DNA from 2 places in the Streptomyces sp. NPDC015171 genome. Region 2 is predicted to be linked to the other one. Evidence: riboswitches for the same ligand, from Rfam matches in the RefSeq annotation. Region 2 holds a riboswitch; the other holds the start of a gene.

Region 1 (8,267 bases), on a different contig from region 2:
GCCATCCTTGGGGCGTTCTGAGCAGTTCTTCCGCACGCGTGGGACAGGCAATAGGGACATCATGCCGAGTCGAACTATTGTGAAATAAACAGTGGTTGAGGATTCCTTGAGGAAAGAGCCAGATAACTTAAGAAGTTCCCTTGTACCCGCCCGACCCCCCGAGTAACTTCCCTATCCGCAGGAGGAGTTCGGCCACCAAAACGGGCCCGGATACCACCGGCAGTGGCAGACCCAAAAACAGAAGAACGCGGGGAGCAGAGATGAAGTTCATCGGACTGAGCGGCCGAGCCGTGGCCACCACCGCTTTCATGATCGGAGCGTCCGTCGCCCTGCCGACGGCGGCCTCCGCAGCGGACGTGACCCCGAAGAGTTGCGGGGCCGGGTCCTTCTGGATCGTGGACAAGGTCGGCGGCCGCTACTACAAGACTTCGGGCGACCCGGCGGGCAAGTACAACGCCAGCCCGTCGAGTTCGACCCTCAAGTACGCCATCAAGATCACCAAGTCCCGCTCGTCGGGCTGGTCGGCCGGCGGCGGCCTGAGCGTCAAGGCCGCGGTCGTCACCATCAATGGCAGCGGAAATTACCACGTCACCAAGACGAACACGACGGGTGTCACCGTCACCGACACCCTCAAGGTTCCGGGAAAGCATTACGGCTACGTGACGCCCAAGGTGGAGTTCCAGAAGTTCCACATCCAGAAGGGCCATTACGGCCCGCATTGCTCGACCAAGATCGACAAGGATTACGGGGTGTTCGGCGGCATCACGGCGGCGCTTTTCTGGTCCGAGTGCGTGGGCAAGAACCCGTGCACGCCCAAGCCGTGACCTCCGGCACGCGCGGCAGCGTCTGACAAATACACTGTGCCCGCCCCGCCCTCTGCCGGAGCGGGCACAGTGCTGTGCGGACACGGCCCAGGGCGTCGACGGCGTCGGTCAGTACCCGGTGGCCGGGGCCTGGAGCCGGTGCGGGGGCGGCGCCGCGTGGGCCTCGCGGTCGTAGAAGGGGCGCGCGTTGGCCCGCATCCACATCACCACCGGGTCGAAGTCGTCGGTCATCGCCACCGTCGACACCGGCAGTCCCTCCGGGACCGCGCCGACGGACTGCTGCATCATCGCGCGCACCGAGTCGACCGCGGCCGGCGAGGCGTCGTACACGTCGAGGCCGATGGCGAGGTACGGCGCCCCGAGCGTGGGCTGCACCCAGGCGCGGCGCAGCGAGCGGAGCGCGGGGGTGCGGTGGGCGTTCTGCGCGAGCAGGGCGTAGAACTGCGGGATCTCGATGCCGGGTTCCGAGAGCCTGAGCGGGCCCGCGGGCTGGCGGTCCAGGCCGGTGGCGATACGGCGCAGGTCCAGCCAGGGGATGCCGACACCGCCGCCCGGCGCGTGCGGGTTGACCCACACTCCGTAGTGGTCGGGATAGAGCGTGCGGGCCACGTCCAGGCCGTCGACCACCTCGTAGGAGCGGTTCCAGCCGCTGGCCGACAGCTCCTGGGCGGAGGTCACGCAGGGGGCGTAGTGGAAGCCGTCCACCTCCATCGTCCCGTACTGGGCGTCCGGGGAGCCGGCCTGGCCGTGCCACAGGAACATCCAGATCTGGCCGGAGGACGGGGTGGCGAGGGCACGCAGCAGGGCCTCGTAGGCGTCGTAGCGTCCGGGCGTGACCTGGCGCAGCATGTGCTCGACGCTGCCGGTCACGCTGCCGCTGTGACTCGCGCTCACCTGTCGTGCCCTTCTATTCAGTGCCCCGCGTTCGGAAACAGCTTAAGCGCCTGGCAGCCCGGGGCCTTCTGTTCGTGCGCGGGCGCGGGGTGCGCGCGGCCGGTCGCGCGCGTCCCCGCGCCCCCGAGGTCCGCCGGCGCCGGGGCCGCTGATCAGTGACCGTGCTGATAGAAGGGGCGGACGTTCGACTTCAGCCAGCCGGAGACCGGGTCGTCGGTCACGTCCAGCAGCACCAGGTTCACCGGCCACTTGACCGGGACCGCGCCGAGCGCCCTGCCCAGCGCCTCCAGGGGGCGGGCGCGCAGATCGCCCTCCCACTGGGAGAGCTCCACGCCCACGAACATCACCGGGTCGGCCGTCTCCACGGCGGCCAGGCAGCGGCGGGCGGTGAGGACCACGCCGGCCGCGGCGAACTCGGCGGAGGCGGCGGCGAGGAAGTCGACCGGGTCGTCCTGCCAGTCGGGCTCGAAGAGCCGGACCCGGCCGCCGGTGCCGGGGCCGTCGAGCGGGGTGCGGCCCACACGGCACAGCTCGGCCACGGCGGCGGGCGGCAGCGGGATGCCGACCACGCCGTCCGGGTTGACGGCGATGCCGACCTGCGCGGGCAGGCCGCGGGCGAACTCCACCGCCGGGGCGACCGTGTACGACATCTGGACTCCGGCCACCTGGCGCAGCTGCTCCTCGGAGCTGAACACCGGGACGTACGCCTGGCCGTCGATGTCCAGCGTCGGGAGGTCGAGCGTGCCGCTGTCCGGGCCGCCGCCGCTCGGCAGCGGGATCCACAGGAAGCTGCGGCCGAGGACCTCGACGATCCTGCCGCCTGCCGCGGGGATGCCGAGGGAGGCCGAGAGCACCTCCTCCAGCTCGTTGCCGGGCCAACCGCCGTGCGGGTGGGGGTGCGCCTGTGCCGGGAAGTCCGCGGGAAAGTCCGCCGGGAAGTCCATCTGCCTACCGCCTGCTGGAAAACCGCTGCTGTGACCTAGAAGGCTAGCGGGTGGCTGTGACAACGCCTCACCGAGTGAAGCCGATGCGGCTCAGCACGTCCGCCGCTTCCCGGTCCAGCAGCACGGCGCCGCCGCAGCCGGCGGGCAGCGCGCCCTTCTCCACCGCGCGCAGCAGGCGGGCCGCCGTACGGCAGTGCCGGCGGAAGGCGTAGCGGGAGACGCCCCGGCCGCGCTCGTGCTGGCCCTGCCTCGCCGTCTCGGGGGTGACGTCGAGGAGGAGCAGGTGCAGGGTGGCGCCGCGGCGGCGGGCCGCGCGGGCCAGCCAGCCGCGCACCCAGGGCTGGGTGCCGCAGTCGTGCACGACGACTCCCTCGCCGGTGCGCAGGGCCCGGCGCAGTGCGGCGTAGTGGGCGAGCCTGACCAGCGGGCGGTACAGCGCGTAGGGCAGGGCGCGGGGGAGGCGGGCCTCCCAGCGGTCGCGGGTGTCCTGGGAGTCGACGCGGTGGCCGCTGACCGCGCGCCGCATGAGGGTGGACTTGCCGCTGCCGGGCAGGCCGGTGATCACCACCAGGTCGCGGGGGCCGAAGAGCAGGGCGTGCGGGCCGCGGCCCGCGCGGTCGCGCAGATCGCGGACGACCGGCGCGGGGCGGTCGGCGCAGCGCTCGCGAGCGGGGGCGGAGGGCTGCTTCGGCACCGCGGTGCCGGCGGCGGCGTAGGCCGAGGTCCTGTTCACCGTGATCGTCCTCCCCTTGGGCTTGGTCATCCCCATGCCCGTTGTATGTAAAGAGAAGGTAATGGGCAACGGTCGGCGCTTCATGCGCGTACGGCCACAGGTCGGTCACAAGGAGCACGCTCTGGCTGGGCGGGGTGCGGCGTGCAATGATGTGCGCGCCAACTGCATACCGGCCGTTTGAATCCGCGCGGGAGAGTCCCCAGGTCCCTTCCCGGACCGTCTGGGGCGCCGAAGGAGCAAGTCCCTCCCTTGAATCTCTCAGGCCCCGTTACCGCGCGGGCGAGGCACATCTGAAAAGCGGGCCGCTGCGACAGCGGCCCCACCCAAGGTGCAAGCCTTGACCGTCCCGGTGGCGGTCATGGCGAACCTCTCAGGTTCCGATGACAGATGGGGAGGAACGTTCCTCGCCCTCCCCCACGCTCGGCTTCGCTCGCGCGGGGGGACCCCATGCCTGCCCTGGGAGACGACCGACCGATGAGCAGTACCGAACTCCGTCACACCGCCCTCGACGCCGTGCACCGCTCGCTGGGCGCGACGATGACCGACTTCGCCGGCTGGGACATGCCCCTGCGCTACGGCTCGGAGCGCGACGAGCACCTCGCCGTGCGGACCAGGGCCGGTCTCTTCGACCTCTCCCACATGGGCGAGATCACCGTCACCGGTGCCGAGGCCGCCGCCCTGCTGAACCACGCCCTGGTCGGCAACATCGCCTCCGTCGGTGTCGGCCGCGCCCGCTACACCATGATCTGCCGGGCCGACGGCGGCATCCTGGACGACCTGATCGTCTACCGGCTCGCCGAGACCGAGTACATGGTGGTGGCCAACGCCTCCAACGCCCAGGTGGTGCTGGACGCGCTGACCGAGCGCGCCGCCGGCTTCGCCGCCGAGGTCCGCGACGACCGGGACGCGTACGCGCTGATCGCCGTGCAGGGCCCGCAGTCCCCCGGGATCCTGAAGTCCCTCACCGACGCCGACCTGGACGGCCTGAAGTACTACGCCGGCCTGCCCGGCACGGTCGCCGGTGTCCCGGCGCTGATCGCCCGCACCGGCTACACCGGCGAGGACGGCTTCGAGCTGTTCGTGAAGCCGGAGCACGCCGTCGAGCTGTGGCAGGCGCTGACCGAGGCGGGCGAGGGCGCCGGCCTCGTCCCGTGCGGCCTGTCCTGCCGTGACACGCTGCGCCTCGAAGCGGGCATGCCGCTGTACGGGCACGAGCTGACCACGGACCTGACGCCGTTCGACGCCGGGCTCGGCCGGGTGGTGAAGTTCGAGAAGGAGGGCGACTTCGTGGGGCGCGAGGCGCTCACCGGGGCCGCCGCCCGCGCCGAGCAGAACCCGCCGCGGATCCTGGTCGGCCTGATCGCCGAGGGGCGCCGCGTCCCGCGCGCGGGGTACCCGGTCGTCGCGGGCGGTGCGGTGATCGGCGAGGTCACCTCCGGTGCCCCCTCCCCCACCCTGGGCAAGCCGATCGCCATGGCCTACGTCGACCCGGCCCACGCGGCGCCGGGCACCACGGGCGTCGGCGTGGACATCCGGGGCAGCCACGAGCCGTACGAGGTCGTGGCGCTGCCGTTCTACAAGCGCCAGAAGTAGAGACCGAGCGCGGTCGCGCGGCCCCGGGGCCCCCGGTCCCGCCGCCGGTGCGTGACCCTGCGCACATTCGCCCGCTCACCAGCGGTTTCCGCAGTCCCCCCGTCACCAGCACTCACGCGTGTACAGGAGAATTCAGGCCATGAGCAACCCCCAGCAGCTGCGCTACAGCAAGGAGCACGAGTGGCTGTCGGTCGCCGAGGACGGCGTCTCGACGGTCGGCATCACGGAGCACGCGGCCAACGCGCTCGGCGATGTCGTCTTCGTCCAGCTCCCCGACGTGGACTCCACGGTGGCCGCGGGCGAGACCTGCGGTGAGCTGGAGTCGACCAAGTCGGTCTCCGACCTCTACTCGCCGGTCACCGGTGTGGTCACCGAGGTCAACGAGGACGTCGTCAACGACCCGTCGCTGGTGAACTCCGCCCCCTTCGAGGGCGGCTGGCTGTTCAAGGTGCGCGTCTCGGACGAGCCGGGCGACCTGCTCACCGCCGACGAGTACACCGCGTTTTCCGCCGGCTGAGGAGGCACAGACGATGACTGTTCTGAACACCCCCCTGCACGAGCTGGACCCGGAGATAGCCGCCGCGGTCGACGCCGAGCTGCACCGCCAGCAGTCCACGCTGGAGATGATCGCCTCCGAGAACTTCGCGCCGCTCGCGGTGATGGAGGCGCAGGGTTCGGTCCTCACCAACAAGTACGCCGAGGGCTACCCGGGCCGCCGCTACTACGGCGGCTGCGAGCACGTCGACGTCGCCGAGCAGATCGCCATCGACCGGGTCAAGGAGCTGTTCGGCGCCGAGTACGCCAATGTGCAGCCCCACTCCGGCGCCTCCGCCAACCAGGCGGCCCTGTTCGCGCTGGCCCAGCCCGGGGACACCATCCTCGGTCTCGACCTGGCGCACGGCGGCCACCTGACCCACGGGATGCGGCTGAACTTCTCCGGCAAGCAGTTCGACGTGGTCGCCTACCACGTGGACCTGGAGACCGGCCTGGTCGACATGGCCGAGGTCGAGCGGCTCGCCAAGGAGCACCGCCCCAAGGTGATCATCGCCGGCTGGTCGGCGTACCCGCGTGAGCTGGACTTCGCCGAGTTCCGCCGGATCGCCGACGAGGTCGAGGCGTACCTGTGGGTCGACATGGCGCACTTCGCGGGTCTGGTCGCCGCCGGCCTCCACCCGAACCCGGTGGAGCACGCGCACGTGGTCACCTCGACCACCCACAAGACCCTCGGCGGTCCGCGCGGCGGCGTCATCCTCGCGAAGAAGGAGTTCGCGAAGAAGCTGAACTCCTCGGTCTTCCCGGGCTTCCAGGGCGGTCCCCTTGAGCACGTGATCGCGGCCAAGGCGGTCTCCTTCAAGGTCGCCGCCTCGGAGGACTTCAAGGAGCGCCAGCGCCGTACGGTCGAGGGCGCCCGGATCCTGGCCGAGCGCCTGACCGCGGCCGATGCCCGCGAGGCCGGCGTGAACGTGCTGTCCGGCGGCACGGACGTGCACCTGATCCTGGTCGACCTGCGCGCGTCCGAGCTGGACGGGCAGCAGGCCGAGGACCGGCTCCACGAGGTCGGCATCACGGTCAACCGCAACGCCGTCCCGAACGACCCGCGTCCCCCGATGGTGACGTCGGGCCTGCGCATCGGCACGCCCGCCCTCGCCACCCGCGGCTTCACGGCCGAGGACTTCGCCGAGGTCGCGGACGTGATCGCCAAGACGCTGAAGCCGTCGTACGACGCCGAGGCCCTGAAGGCACGGGTGACGGCGCTCGCCGCCAAGCACCCGCTGTACCCGGGGCTGAACAAGTAGGTCACCTTTCGCGGGGCACCGCGCACACTGGAAGAAGCGGCGTGTGCGGTGCCCGCCCCCCTGTACCACCCTTTGCACCACCCCCGTATTGAGGAGTCACCCGTGGCCATCTCGGTCTTCGACCTGTTCTCGATCGGCATCGGCCCGTCCAGCTCCCACACGGTCGGTCCGATGCGCGCGGCGCGCATGTTCGCGCGGCGCCTGCACAACGAGGGCCACCTGGAGAAGGCGGCCTCCGTCCGTGCGGAGCTGTACGGTTCGCTCGGCGCGACCGGCCACGGCCACGGCACGCCCAAGGCGGTGCTGCTCGGTCTCGAGGGCGCCTCGCCGCGCACGGTGGACGTGGAGACGGCGGACCAGCGGGTGGACGACATCAAGTCGTCCGGGCGGCTGAACCTGCTCGGCGAGCACGAGATCGCGTTCGACTTCGACGCGGACCTGAAGCTGCACCGCCGCAAGGCGCTCCCGTACCACGCCAACGGCATGACGCTGTGGGCGTACGACGAGGCGGGCGCGGAACTGCTCACCAAGACCTACTACTCGGTGGGCGGCGGCTTCGTGGTGGACGAGGACGCGGTGGGCGCGGACCGCATCGTGCTGGACGACACGGTCCTGAAGTACCCGTTCCGCACCGGCGACGAGCTGCTCCGGCTCACCAAGGAGACCGGTCTGTCGATCTCCTCCCTGATGCTGGAGAACGAGCGGGCCTGGCGCACCGAGGAGGAGATACGCGAGGGTCTGCTGGAGATCTGGCGCGTGATGCGCGCGTGCGTGCAGCGCGGCATCTCCCGCGAGGGCATCCTCCCCGGCGGCCTGAAGGTCCGCCGCCGCGCGGCCGTCTCGGCCCGCCAGCTGCGCGCCGAGGGCGACCCGCTGGCGCACGCCATGGAGTGGCTCACCCTCTACGCGATGGCGGTGAACGAGGAGAACGCGGCCGGCGGCCGGGTCGTCACCGCCCCGACCAACGGCGCGGCCGGCATCATCCCGGCGGTCCTGCACTACTACATCAACTTCGTCCCCGGCGCCGACGAGGACGGGGTCGTGCGCTTCCTGCTGGCCGCCGGCGCGATCGGCATGCTCTTCAAGGAGAACGCCTCCATCTCCGGCGCCGAGGTCGGCTGCCAGGGCGAGGTCGGCTCCGCCTGCTCGATGGCCGCGGGCGCCCTCGCCGAGGTGCTCGGCGGCTCCCCCGAGCAGGTGGAGAACGCGGCCGAGATCGGCATGGAGCACAACCTGGGCCTGACCTGCGACCCGGTCGGCGGCCTGGTCCAGATCCCGTGCATCGAGCGCAACGGCATGGCCGCGGTGAAGGCGGTCACGGCCGCGAAGATGGCGATGCGCGGCGACGGCTCGCACAAGGTGTCCCTGGACAAGGTCATCAAGACGATGAAGGACACCGGCGCGGACATGAGCGTGAAGTACAAGGAGACGGCCCGGGGCGGGCTCGCGGTGAACATCATCGAGTGCTGACGGCGCCGCCCGC
Region 2 (8,267 bases):
CGGGGTACCGCAAATTCAGTGCCGAGGACGTCGAGCGACTCGGTCACGTCCTGCGGATGCAGCGGGACCACTATCTGCCGCTCAAGGTGATCCGTGAGCACCTGGACGCCATGGAGCGGGGCGAGGCCGCTCCGCTGCCGCTGGTGGGGCGCCAGCGCACCGCGGACGACGCGGCGGCTGCCCTGGAAGGGCCCACGGTCGCCAGGATCGGCAAGGCCGAGCTGCTCGCGGCGGCGGGTATCGACGAGGCTGAGCTGAAGGAGTGGGAGTCCTACGGGCTCATCGCTCCCCTGGAGGGCGGGGCGTACGACGCCGAGGCCGTCACCGTGGCCTCGCTCGTGTCCGAACTGGGCCGGTTCGGGATCGAGCCGCGCCACCTTCGGGTGATGAAGGCCGCGGCCGATCGTGAGGCGGGGCTGGTGGACCAGGTGGTGGCCCCGCTCAAGCGCCATCGCAACCCGCAGACCAGGGCGCACGCCGAGGCCCGTGCGAAGGAGCTGGCGGGGCTCACGGTGAAGCTGCACGCGGCTCTGGTGCAGACCGCTCTGGGCGTACGGCTGCCCTGAGGCGGCGGGGCTGCCGAGCGGCCGGATCGGGCAGCTGTTCTGGGCCCGACTACCCAAACGTCCCGGGCACGGCCTAGGGTTGCTGTGTGAACGAGCTCGATGTCGTAGGTGTCCGGGTCGAAATGCCCTCCAACCAACCGATCGTGCTCCTGCGCGAAGTGGGGGGCGACCGTTACCTCCCCATCTGGATCGGGCCGGGGGAGGCTACGGCGATCGCATTCGCCCAGCAGGGCATGGCCCCCGCGCGGCCGCTGACCCATGACCTTTTCAAGGACGTGCTGGAGGCTGTCGGCCAGGAGCTGACCGAGGTGCGCATCACCGATCTGCGGGAAGGCGTCTTCTACGCGGAGCTGGTGTTCGCCAGCGGAGTGGAGGTCAGCGCCCGTCCCTCCGATGCCATAGCGCTCGCCCTGCGCACCGGAACGCCGATCTACGGCAGTGACACGGTGCTGGACGACGCGGGTATCGCCATTCCGGACGAACAGGAGGACGAAGTGGAGAAGTTCCGCGAGTTCCTCGACCAGATCTCGCCCGAGGATTTCGGCACCAGCAGCCAGTGAGGCAGGGGGCCCGGCCCGCCGTACCGGGGGATTCTCCGGGACGGCCGGGGTTCCGTGCGGTCCGCGCCCCGGCAATTGCCTCCGGCCAGTGAGAGCGTCCTACGGCTCCTCGCGAGCGCATTCGGCTAGCCTTTCCCCGCGGTGGGACACGGGAAACCACTCCTTGGGTGATTATCACTCGGCGTGCCGAGTGTGGCGATCGTTGACGCACCCCTGGTGACTGCCTACCGTCGAGAAGGCAGGTCAAGGACGGAGGTCGGCGTGAGAACGAGCGGCGACGGTACGGCTGGGGGTGCCCCCGGACGCAGTTTCGGGGAGAGCGGTCCGTACCCGCCCCCTGGCTCGCGGCCGCGCTCAGGCGGGGGACACCACCATCCCGGCAGCGCGGTGGAGCACGCTCCGCAGCTGCCGACGGCGGTGCCGAACGGCGGAGGGGTGGCGTCCATGACGTCCGAGCAGATCGGCTACCGCGGGCCCACGGCCTGCGCGGCTGCCGGCATCACATACCGGCAGCTCGACTACTGGGCGCGCACCGGTCTGGTCGAGCCCAGCGTGCGGCCGGCCCACGGATCGGGTACGCAGCGTCTCTACAGCTTCCGGGACGTGGTCGTCCTGAAGATCGTGAAGCGGTTCCTGGACACCGGGGTGTCGCTGCAGAACATCCGGACGGCCGTCCAGCACCTGCGGGAACGCGGTTTCTGCGACCTGGAGCGGATGACGCTGATGAGCGACGGCGCCACCGTGTACGAGTGCACGTCGCCGGACGAGGTCCATGCCCTGCTCCAAGGCGGTCAGGGCATCTTCGGGATCGCCGTGGGGGTGGTGTGGCGGGACGTGGAAAGCGCCCTCTCCCAGCTGCACGGCGAACGCATCGACACCGGCGAGACCCTCGTCGGGCACAACCCCGCCGACGAGCTGGCGCGGCGCCGCAACCGGGCGGTCTGACCGGCCGGGATCCCGGCCGGGTGCTCCGGCACCACGGCATTGTCAGTGCCGTGGTGCAGCATCGGAGATGTGAGAAACGCGCCCACGATCCTGCATCTCGACATGGATGCCTTCTTCGCCTCGGTGGAGCAGGCGTCCAAGCCGAGCCTGCGCGGGAAGGCGGTCGTCGTGGGCGGTCTCGGACCGCGTGGTGTGGTGGCCACCGCGTCGTACGAGGCACGGGTGTTCGGGGTCCACTCGGCGATGCCCATGGCCCAGGCTCGCCGGCTGGCACCCAACGCCGCCTATCTGGCGCCGCGCTTCACGCTGTACCGGACGATCAGCGAGCAGGTGATGGCGCTGCTGCAGGAGCTGTCACCGCTGGTCGAGCCGCTCAGCCTGGACGAGGCGTTCGTGGACCTGGAGGCCGGGGGGAGGGCCTGGGACGAGCCGTCGGCGCTGCGGGCGGGGGTGCAGCTGAGGGCGGACATCCGGGCGGTCACCGGGCTGACGGGGTCGGTGGGGCTCGCCGCCTCCAAGATGCTCGCGAAGATCGCCTCCGAGCAGGCCAAGCCCGACGGTCTGGTGCTGATCGAGCCGGGCACCGAGCGGGTGCTGCTGGGGCCGATGCCGGTGCGGATTCTGCCGGGGGTCGGGCCGGCCACCGGGGACCATCTGCGCCGGGCCGGGATCAGCACGGTGGAGGAGCTGGCGGAAGCGGGTGAGGACGAGCTGGTCCGGCTGCTGGGCAAGGCGCACGGGCACGCGCTGTACGCCATGGCGCTGGCCCGGGACGAGCGGCCCGTGGTGGCCGAGCGGGAGACGAAGTCGGTGTCGGTGGAGGACACCTACGACGTGGACATCCACGACCGGCTGCGGGTCGGTCTCGAAGTGCAGCGGCTGGCCGACCGGTGTGTGCGGCGGTTGCGCGGGGCCGGGCTGTCCGGGCGGACGATCGTGCTGAAGGTGCGGCGGTACGACTTCTCGACCCTGACCCGCTCCGAGACGCTCAGAGGGCCCACGGACGACCCCGCGGTCATCCGGGAGGCGGCGGCGCGGCTGCTGGACTCCGTGGACACCACGGGCGGGGTGCGGCTGCTCGGGGTGGGCGTGTCCGGGCTCGCCGACTACACGCAGGAGGACCTCTTCGCGCAGGCGGCGGGGGTTCACGCGGAGCAGGTCGGTGACCTCGCCGAGGAGGCCGTGCCGGAGGCGCCGGAGGCGCGGCCGGAGCCGGCGGAGAGGCAGTGGTGGGCCGGAGAGGACGTGCGGCACGCCGAATGGGGGCACGGGTGGGTGCAGGGCAGCGGGCTGGGGCGGGTGACCGTGCGCTTCGAGACGCCTGAGTCGGGGCCGGGGCGGGTGCGGACGCTGCGGGTCGGGGATCCCGCGCTGGAGTCCGCTGAGCCGTTGCCGTTGGTCGCGGCGAGCGGTCCCGCCCACTCACCCCCCGCCCGACTCGGCCAGCCGCACAGCTACCCCCACGGCGGTCCGCCCCGGATCCCGGAGGGCTCGGGCGGGGCGCCGGCCGCGGATGCGGGGGCGGGCAGTGGCGCGGAAGAGGACGCGGCTGCGGATGCGGACGCGGATCCGGTGGTGGACGCGGGGTCGGATCGATGTCCGGCCGAGGCTCCGCCTGCGGAGGCGGGCGGAGCCCCGGACGCAGACCGTGCTTCGGACGCAGACCGTGCTTCGGACGTACACCGTGCTTCGGACGCGGGACCGGCCCCCTCGGACATGGGCCAGCCCTCGGACGTGGGCCAGCCCCCGGACATAGGTCGCGCCCCCGGCCGTGGCCCGCGGCGACCACCGGACGCAGGGCTTTGGGGGGAGGGGCGTCAGCCCTCCTCCGAGCCTGCCAGTTTGCCGAAGTTGTGGTCCGGGAGGGCGGGGGGTGAGGCTACATCCAGGCCGTAGTGGTGGTAGAGCTGGAGTTCCTGTTCGGGGGAGAGGTGGCGGCCCACGCCGAAGTCGGGGGCGTCCTTGATCAGTGCGCGGTCGAAGGGCACCTTGAGGGTGTCGTCGACGAATTCGCTGGGCTCCAAGGGGACGAAGGCGTCACGGGAGAACAGACCGGTGCGTATGGCCGCCCACTCGGGCACCCCGGTCGCGTCGTCCAGGTACACCTCGTCGATGGTGCCGATCTTGGTGCCATTGCGGTCGAACGCCTTGCGGCCGATCAGGTTGCGCGGATCGATATCGGTCTGCACGGTCCCTCTCCCTCCACTTGGTCGCAACTCATCCGTAAGCACTACAAAAGAGCACATTCAATGAGGCGGCCACTCGAAGACTCCGGCATTGACCTCGCTGGTAGGCTGGCACCGGCTGTCGACCCTGTGCGGGAGAGTCCTCCGACCACCTCGGAGGCGCCGAAGGAGCAAATCCTCCCCGGAATCTCTCAGGCTCACGTACCGCACGGACGAGGTCACTCTGGAAAGCAGGGCGGGTATTGGCTCCCGCCCTCACCGACGGTGAAAGCCGGCGCCGAAGGGCGTCCGGTGAAGCTCTCAGGTTGAGATGACAGAGGGGGAGGCCGTCGGGGTACCCGCGCCGGGGTGCCCCTCGCAGGTCGTGTCAGACCAGGAGGCCTCCGTAATGACCGCCCATCGCATTCCGCTCTCCGAGCTCGAAGCGGGCATCCCGTTCGAGCAGCGTCACATCGGGCCCGACCAGGAGGCGCGGGCCAAGATGCTCGCGCAGGTCGGATACGGCTCGCTCGACGAGCTGACCGCCGCGGCGGTCCCGGATGTGATCAAGAACGCCGATGCCCTGGACCTGCCGGGGGCCCGCACCGAGGCCGAGGTCCTCGCCGAGCTGCGCTCGCTCGCCGACCGCAACCAGGTCCTCGGCTCCATGATCGGCCTGGGCTACTACGGCACCTTCACGCCGCCCGTGATCCTGCGCAACGTCATGGAGAACCCGGCCTGGTACACGGCCTACACGCCGTACCAGCCGGAGATCTCCCAGGGCCGCCTCGAGGCGCTGCTGAACTTCCAGACCGTGGTCGCCGAACTCACCGGTCTGCCCACCTCCGGCGCCTCCCTGCTGGACGAGGGCACGGCCGCCGCCGAGGCGATGTCGCTGTCCCGGCGCATGGGCAAGAACAAGAAGGGCCTGTTCCTGGTCGACGCGGACGCGCTGCCGCAGACCATCGCCGTCATCGAGACCCGCGCCGAGCCGACCGGCGTCGAGGTCGTCGTCGCCGACCTCAGCGACGGCATCCCGGCCGACATCGCCGCACGCGAGATCAACGGCGTGCTGGTCCAGTACCCCGGTGCCTCCGGTGCCGTACGGGACATCAAGCCCGTCATCGACCAGGCGCACGAGCTGGGCGCCCTGGTCACCGTGGCCGCTGACCTGCTGGCGCTGACCCTGCTCACCTCGCCGGGCGAGCTGGGCGCGGACATCGCCGTCGGCACCACCCAGCGCTTCGGTGTGCCGATGGGCTTCGGCGGCCCGCACGCCGGCTACATGGCCGTGCACGAGAAGTTCGCGCGCAGCCTGCCCGGCCGCCTGGTCGGCGTCTCCGTCGACGCCGACGGCAACAAGGCCTACCGGCTCGCGCTGCAGACCCGTGAGCAGCACATCCGCCGGGAGAAGGCGACCAGCAACATCTGCACCGCGCAGGTGCTGCTCGCCGTGATGGCCGGCATGTACGCCGTCTACCACGGTCCCGAGGGGCTCAAGGCCATCGCCCGCCGTACGCACCGGTACGCCACGATCCTCGCCGAGGGCCTGAAGGCCGCCGGTGTGGAGATCGTCCACGGCGCGTACTTCGACACCCTGACCGCCCGCGTGCCCGGCAAGGCCGCCGAGGTCGTCGCCGCCGCCCGCGAGAACGGCGTCAACCTCCGCCTGGTCGACGCCGACCAGGTCTCCCTTGCCTGCGACGAGACCACGAACCGGGCGCAGCTGAGCGCCGTCTGGTCCGCCTTCGGCGTCGACGCCGACATCGAGGCGCTGGACACGGCCGCCGAGGACAGCCTGCCCGAGGCGCTGCTGCGCACCGACGCCTACCTCACGCACCCGGTGTTCCAGCAGCACCGCTCCGAGACCGCGATGCTGCGCTACCTGCGCAAGCTGTCCGACCGCGACTACGCGCTCGACCGCGGCATGATCCCGCTGGGCTCCTGCACCATGAAGCTCAACGCGACCACGGAGATGGAGCCGGTCACCTGGCCCGAGTTCGGCCAGCTGCACCCCTTCGCGCCGGCCGAGCAGGCGCAGGGCTACCTCACGCTCATCCACGAGCTGGAGGACCGTCTCGCCGAGGTCACCGGCTACGACAAGGTCTCCCTCCAGCCGAACGCCGGTTCGCAGGGCGAGCTGGCCGGTCTGCTGGCCGTCCGCGGCTACCACCGCGCCAACGGCGACGAGCAGCGCACCGTCTGTCTGATCCCGTCCTCCGCGCACGGCACCAACGCGGCCAGCGCCGTGATGGCCGGCATGAAGGTCGTCGTCGTCAAGACCGCCGAGGACGGCGAGATCGACGTCGCCGACCTGCGCGCCAAGATCGAGCAGTACCGCGACGAGCTGGCGGTACTGATGATCACGTACCCGTCGACGCACGGCGTCTTCGAGGAGCACGTCGCCGACATCTGCGCCCAGGTCCACGAGGCCGGCGGCCAGGTCTACGTCGACGGCGCCAACCTGAACGCGCTGGTCGGCCTCGCCAAGCCGGGCCACTTCGGCGGCGACGTCTCCCACCTGAACCTGCACAAGACGTTCTGCATCCCGCACGGCGGCGGCGGTCCGGGCGTCGGCCCGGTCGCGGTCCGGGCGCACCTGGCGCCGTACCTGCCGAACCACCCGCTCCAGCCGGAGGCCGGCCCGGAGACGGGCGTGGGCCCGATCTCGGCGGCCCCCTGGGGCAGCGCGGGCATCCTGCCGATCTCGTGGGCGTACGTCCGTCTGATGGGCGGCGAGGGCCTGAAGCGGGCCACACAGGTGGCCGTGCTGTCGGCGAACTACATCGCCAAGCGCCTGGAGCCGCACTTCCCGGTGCTCTACACCGGCCCCGGCGGCCTGGTCGCGCACGAGTGCATCATCGATCTGCGCCCGCTGACCAAGGCGACCGGCGTGAGCGTGGACGACGTGGCCAAGCGCCTGATCGACTACGGCTTCCACGCGCCGACCATGTCCTTCCCGGTGGCCGGCACGCTGATGATCGAGCCGACCGAGTCCGAGGACATCACCGAGCTCGACCGGTTCTGCGAAGCGATGATCGCCATCCGCGCGGAGATCGAGAAGGTCGGCTCGGGCGTGTGGCCCGCGGAGGACAACCCGCTGCGGAACGCCCCGCACACCGCCGCCGCGCTGGGCGGCGAGTGGGCGCACGCCTACAGCCGTGACGAGGCCGTCTTCCCGCCCGGTGTCTCGACCGCCGACAAGTACTGGCCGCCGGTGCGCCGCATCGACCAGGCCTTCGGCGACCGCAACCTGGTGTGCTCCTGCCCGCCGCTGGACGCCTACGAGGACTGAGTGAACGACGCCTGAGGGCCCCTCCGCACTGCGGACGGGGCCCTCAGGCGTCGCCGGACGGTCAGGGCCGCCGCCGAACCGTCAGGCGGTCGCCAGGGACACCTCGGTCGCCTTGATCAGGGCGATGACGTCCGAGCCCACGAACAGGCCGAGATCGCCGACCGCGTCCTTCGTGATCACGGCGGTCAGCTCGTCGCCCGCCAGGGAGACCTTCACGGAGGCCATGGCCTCGCCGGTGGTGAGCCGGGCGATGGTGCCGGGGAGCTGGTTGCGGATCGACAGGCCCTCGACGCGCTGGGTGGCGAGCGACACCTCGGTCGACTTCACCAGCGCGCGGACGGGCATGCCGGGGGAGAGGGCGAGCTGCTCGACGGCCTCCAGGGTGATGGCGGCCGTCAGCTCCGGGCCGCTGTCCAGCCGGACCTTGACGGTGGCCATGACCTCGCCTGGGTGGACCTCGGTCACGGTGCCGGGGAACTGGTTGCGGATGCTCAGGGTCATGGGCACCCACCGTAGAGCGCCCGTCCGCTCAGGCCGGGTATGCGTGGGTCTGCGTCGCCTTGACCGTCGCCCAGACCGACGCACCCGGGTGCAGGTCGAGCTCGGCGGCGGCGACCGTGGTCAGATCCGCGGCGAGCGGCAGCTCGCCGGTGAGGTCGGCGCGGATCTGGTCGCCGTGCGTCTCCAGTCCCGCGACCTCGCAGCGCCACAGGTTGCGGGCACTGGCGCCGGAGGG

What was found. A riboswitch is a leader RNA that binds a small molecule or an ion and turns the genes downstream of it on or off. The one in region 2 is predicted to bind glycine.
Region 1: it holds a riboswitch for glycine, as region 2 does, so the genes downstream of both, gcvT (glycine cleavage system aminomethyltransferase GcvT) here and gcvP (aminomethyl-transferring glycine dehydrogenase) in region 2, are expected to answer to the same signal.

The regions. Positions count from the first base shown of each region.
Region 1 covers NZ_JBIBUO010000009.1:56,830-65,096, reverse strand. The annotation lists gene ACF073_RS24310 (hypothetical protein) at 261-824, shown strand; gene ACF073_RS24305 (enhanced serine sensitivity protein SseB C-terminal domain-containing protein) at 933-1,718, opposite strand; gene ACF073_RS24300 (enhanced serine sensitivity protein SseB) at 1,871-2,662, opposite strand; gene ACF073_RS24295 (AAA family ATPase) at 2,730-3,395, opposite strand; glycine riboswitch at 3,574-3,679, shown strand; gene gcvT (glycine cleavage system aminomethyltransferase GcvT) at 3,870-4,988, shown strand; gene gcvH (glycine cleavage system protein GcvH) at 5,128-5,505, shown strand; gene glyA (serine hydroxymethyltransferase) at 5,519-6,784, shown strand; gene ACF073_RS24275 (L-serine ammonia-lyase) at 6,887-8,254, shown strand.
Region 2 covers NZ_JBIBUO010000029.1:6,884-15,150, forward strand. The annotation lists gene ACF073_RS39275 (MerR family transcriptional regulator) at 1-566, shown strand, start outside; gene ACF073_RS39280 (bifunctional nuclease family protein) at 653-1,126, shown strand; gene ACF073_RS39285 (MerR family transcriptional regulator) at 1,388-2,071, shown strand; partial or broken gene ACF073_RS39290 (DNA polymerase IV) at 2,141-3,580, shown strand; gene ACF073_RS39295 (PRC-barrel domain-containing protein) at 3,889-4,260, opposite strand; glycine riboswitch at 4,380-4,474, shown strand; gene gcvP (aminomethyl-transferring glycine dehydrogenase) at 4,646-7,531, shown strand; gene ACF073_RS39305 (molybdopterin-binding protein) at 7,613-8,032, opposite strand; gene ACF073_RS39310 (ABC transporter ATP-binding protein) at 8,061-8,267, opposite strand, start outside.